2 regions of the Erysipelatoclostridium sp. An15 genome follow, and region 1 is predicted to be linked to the other one. Evidence: a T-box and tRNA genes for the amino acid it is inferred to sense, from the RefSeq annotation. Region 1 holds a T-box; the other holds one or more tRNA genes.
What was found. The T-box of region 1 lies ahead of leuS (leucine--tRNA ligase). A T-box ahead of a tRNA ligase gene usually reads a tRNA of that ligase, here a tRNA-Leu.
Positions count from the first base shown of each region.

Region 2: it encodes a tRNA-Leu, which carries the amino acid that the T-box ahead of leuS (leucine--tRNA ligase) is inferred to sense. The anticodon was not compared.

Region 1 covers NZ_NFLA01000056.1:8,758-11,233, forward strand. The annotation lists gene B5E92_RS13165 (ATP-binding cassette domain-containing protein) at 1-730, shown strand, start outside; T-box leader at 803-1,012, shown strand; gene leuS (leucine--tRNA ligase) at 1,049-2,476, shown strand, end outside.
Region 2 covers NZ_NFLA01000018.1:15,887-18,362, reverse strand. The annotation lists tRNA gene B5E92_RS07360 (tRNA-Lys) at 45-120, opposite strand; gene B5E92_RS07355 (hypothetical protein) at 286-1,152, shown strand; tRNA gene B5E92_RS07350 (tRNA-Asn) at 1,215-1,290, shown strand; tRNA gene B5E92_RS07345 (tRNA-Glu) at 1,294-1,369, shown strand; tRNA gene B5E92_RS07340 (tRNA-Val) at 1,373-1,448, shown strand; tRNA gene B5E92_RS07335 (tRNA-Thr) at 1,455-1,530, shown strand; tRNA gene B5E92_RS07330 (tRNA-Leu) at 1,542-1,625, shown strand; gene B5E92_RS07325 (TetR/AcrR family transcriptional regulator) at 1,807-2,427, shown strand.

The DNA of each region.
Region 1 (2,476 bases):
AAAATTGATTAATCGTTATGTATATGGATATTATTTAAAAGATAATCAAATAAAGAAGATTAAATTAAAAATTGTAGGAATAACAGATGAAGTATCGATGTTTGATACGATGTATATAAATGAGCTTGCTAATTTTGAACATATTAGTGAAATTTTTAAAGTTAATAAAGAAGAAATCACGACTCAATTAGTTTTAATGAATTTAAATCAGCTAGTAAATGTTGAAAATGAAATTAAAAATTTAAAAGAGAAATATTCATATTTGGATTTTAAGGTTGCTGGTCAAGATATCAATGCAAATGTTGATAATTTTTTGCTACAGATTCAAAGAGTTTTATTATTGTTTTCTTCATTAGCTATAATTGCAGCTTGTTTTTTAATAGGTGAGGTATTGTATTTATCTGTTGTTGAAAAGACCAAGGATTTTGGTATTTTTAAATGTTTAGGAGCAAGTAAAATTCAGATTTTATTATTAGTACTATTAGAAAGTGTAATTTTAGTTACAGTTAGTTTTGTTTTAGCGTTAATTTTATTGATTCAAATTGTTCAAATGATTAATAGTTTAGTAATTACAAGTTATAGTTTTGAAGGTAACTTTGTGTCAATTGATTTGAAGTTATTGTTAGTTATTTATTTGTTTGCTTTAGGATTAGGTATTTTAAGCAGTTGTTTACCAGCATTTAAAGCAAGTCACCTTGATCCAATTAAAGCTTTGAAATATCATAGTTAATAATTAAAATTGAGTTTGTTTGGTTTAAAATTTGTTGCATATCTATCTATTTATGTTATAATATTTGAGTATTTAAAGTCTACGAATAGGAGTAGTAGTAATTGAATTTTTTATAGAGAGTCAGTGGCTGGTGGAAACTGATAAAATAGATTATGAACTCGCCTAGGAGATGCAATAATGAAATTGTTAGTAGTTATTGCCGTTAACTGCGTTAAAGTTTTGAGTGCTAGATTTTTTTAATCTGGAACTAAGGTGGTAACGCGATATTAAGTCGTCCTTAGATGGACGGCTTTTTTTATTTTAAGGAGGAAGTATAGAATGCCGTTTGATCACAAACAAATTGAGCCGAAATGGCAAAAATATTGGGAAGAAAATAAAACTTTTTTTACTGATGTCTGGGACTTTTCTAAACCTAAATTTTATGCTTTAGATATGTTTCCATATCCTTCAGGACAAGGATTACATGTAGGGCATCCAGAAGGATATACAGCAACTGATATTGTATCAAGAATGAAAAGAATGCAAGGATACAATGTTTTACATCCAATGGGATTTGATGCCTTTGGTTTACCTGCAGAACAATATGCAATTAAAACTGGTAATCATCCTGAGGGCTTTACAGTTAAAAATATTAATACATTTACAAAACAATTAAAAATGTTAGGTTTTTCATTTGATTGGGATAAATGTGTTTCAACTTGTGATCCTAGCTATTACAAATGGACACAATGGATTTTTAAACAATTATATAACGATGGATTAGCTAAAAATGTTGATATACCAGTCAACTGGTGTGAAGAATTAGGAACCGTATTAGCTAATGATGAAATTATTGATGGTAAAAGCGAACGTGGGGGATTCCCAGTTATTCGTAAAAATATGAAACAATGGGTAATCGATATTCCGGCATACGCAGAAAAATTATTAGCTGGATTAGAAGACATTGATTGGCCTGAATCAACAAAAGAAATTCAAAGAAATTGGATTGGAAAATCAATTGGTGCCCATGTTGATTTTAAAGTTGACGGTTATGAAGATAAATTTACTGTATTTACAACACGTTGTGATACATTATTTGGTGCAACATACTGTGTGTTGGCCCCAGAACATGAACTAGTTGCAAAAATTACAACTGCAGCGCAAAAACAGGCAGTTGATGACTATATTAGTGTGTGTGCAACAAAATCAGAATTAGAACGTACTGAATTAAATAAAGATAAAACTGGGGTATTTACTGGGGCTTATGCAATTAATCCAGTAAATAATAAAAAAATCCCAATTTGGATTTCAGATTATGTTTTAGCTGGATATGGTACTGGAGCAATTATGGCAGTACCAGCTCATGATGAACGTGACTTTGAATTTGCAAAAAAATTTGGTTTAGAAATTATTCCGGTATTAGCTGGTGGCGATGTATCAAAAGCAGCTTGGACTCAAGATGGAGAACATATTAATTCTGAGTTCTTAAATGGAATGAATAAAGAAGATGCAATTAATACGATGGTTAAATGGTTAGAAGAACATCACTGTGGACAAAAGAAAATTAATTACCGTTTAAGAGAATGGATTTTTGCAAGACAAAGATATTGGGGTGAGCCAATTCCAGTAATTAATTTTGATGATGGGACATCTGTTGTTTTATCAGATGATGAGTTACCATTAATTTTACCACCATTAGAAGATTATTCACCATCAAAATCAGGAGCTTCACCACTTGATAAAGCAGTTGATTGGGTAAATGTTGAA
Region 2 (2,476 bases), on a different contig from region 1:
TTATATGAAAAAAGATGAACTCAGTTCATCTTGGATACTTAGAATGGTGACCCGCAGGCGATTCGAACGCCTGACCCTCTGATTAAAAGTCAGATGCTCTACCGACTGAGCTAGCGGGTCTTTTTTCAGTGCCTAAATAAAATAACATATTTTTTTTAATCTGTAAAGAGTTTTTTTAATATATTTGTAATTTATTGATATAATTTAAGAACTTTTGAGTGTTTCTATGGATTTCTACAATGTTTTATAAATAAATATGCTTAAATTCTATATGGGTGATATGTGATGAAGGGTAGATATTTATTAATAATAGCATTACTTTTGTTATGTGGTTGTCAAGATGCTGATGCTAAAAAAGTAACTAGCGCTAAAGAAAATGAAAAAGTATTAACAATTAAAAATGAGGTTTTGAAAAACAATCAGAATTTTAAAAATAATCAAGATGGGAAAAACAATTTGTTATTATTAATGGCAAATAGTGTTGATTATTATAATTATGTAAATGGTTCAATGGTACTGACAATGGATTATCAAGGACAAATGCAGCAGATAAAATATGATTTTCAAATTAATGTGCCTGATTATCATAGTTTTATTTATCAGGTTTCTTCTACTGGATTTAATGAGCAATGTTTTTTTAGAGATAGTGAAAAGATGTATTTTTATAATGGCAATATTGATGATTTAAAGAATAATGATTTGAGTGAATTGATAAAAGAGAAAAAAATGATCGTAGAACAAGTTAGTGCCAATAATAATTTGTTTAAATATCGGGATTTATCACTTCAAGAAAGAATTGATAATTTTAGTAGTACTCGGGTTGCAAATGATTTATATGGTGATGTTGCACCATATGTATTTCCAGAAGAAATTGCTTTATATCAGTTAGGAATGAAATATGATAATTATGATATTAAAGACAATACTGATTTTCTTGATCGAGAAGTATTTGTTGTTGAAGGGACTATTGATGATACGGTTTATAATAAGGGGACTATATCTTTATTTGTTGACAAACAAACGGGAATACTTTTAAAATATGAATATAAAACAGATGTAAGTATAGTAACAATGGAAATGGAACAGATAGCAATTGACCAAGATGAACAGGATGATTTTTATTTGGAATATATAAAAAATAAAAAAAATTAAAAAAATTGTAAAAAACACTTGCATCATACATTGGATAATGCTATTATAGTAGGGCACCAAGTGCTTGAATAGCTCAGTTGGTAGAGCAATCGGCTGTTAACCGATCGGTCGTAGGTTCGAGTCCTACTTCAAGCGCCATGTGGCCTGTTGGAGAAACGGTTAACTCACATGCCTTTCACGCATGCATTCACGGGTTCGAATCCCGTACAGGTCACCATTTGGAGGTTTAGCTCAGTTGGGAGAGCATCTGCCTTACAAGCAGAGGGTCAGCGGTTCGAGCCCGTTAACCTCCACCATTATAAGCCGGCTTAGCTCAATTGGTAGAGCAACTGACTTGTAATCAGTAGGTTGAGGGTTCAAGTCCTTTAGCCGGCACCATTTTTATATACGCGGGTGTGGCGGAACTGGCAGACGCACTAGACTTAGGATCTAGCGCCTTTGGCGTGCAGGTTCGATTCCTGTCACCCGCACCATGTTGATATTTGCTTCAGGGTTGGTCCTGAAGTATTTTTTTTATTTTAAATGTGTTCTAAATTTTTTGTTCATTATAAAATGAATATTTATAAGTTGTATTTTTAATTTATTATTGACAATATTGAATATATAGGTGTATTATAACAGTGTTATATAACACTGTTATATAGGGGGTAAAAAATGCAAGATACTTCAAATTTGACACTGAATAAAATCCAACAAGCTGCTATTGATGAGTTTTTGGAAAAAGGGTTTAGAGGAGCTTCTTTACGTCAAATCGTTAAACATGCAGGTGTGACAACTGGAGCATTTTATGGATATTTTTCTAGTAAGGAAGCATTATTTGCTTCAATTGTTGAACCGCATGCACAAGCTATAATGGCTAATTTTATGCAAGCTCAATTAAAATTTGCTGATTTACCTAAAGATGAACAACCTTCTCATATGGGAATTGAATCAAGTTCTTGTGTAAATTGGATGGTTAATTATATCTGTGATCATCGTGAAGCAGTAAAACTTTTATTATTGAAAGCTGAAGGAACGAGTTATGAAAATTTTGTTCATAATATTGTTGAAGTCGAAGTTGAATATACTCTAAAATACATGGATGTTTTAAGGGAACTTGGTTATTTAGTACCTCAACTCGATAGGACTTTGTGTCACATTATCGCAAGTGGTATGTTTGGAGGAATTTTTGAAGTTGTCATCCACGATATTCCTAAAGACCAGGCTATGCGTGATGTAGGTCAACTTCGAGCATTTTACACAGCTGGTTGGTTAGCATTAATGGAAACAAAATAGATTAATGCAACAACCGCAATTTTTTTACCCTGTCAGTTAGCATATGCTA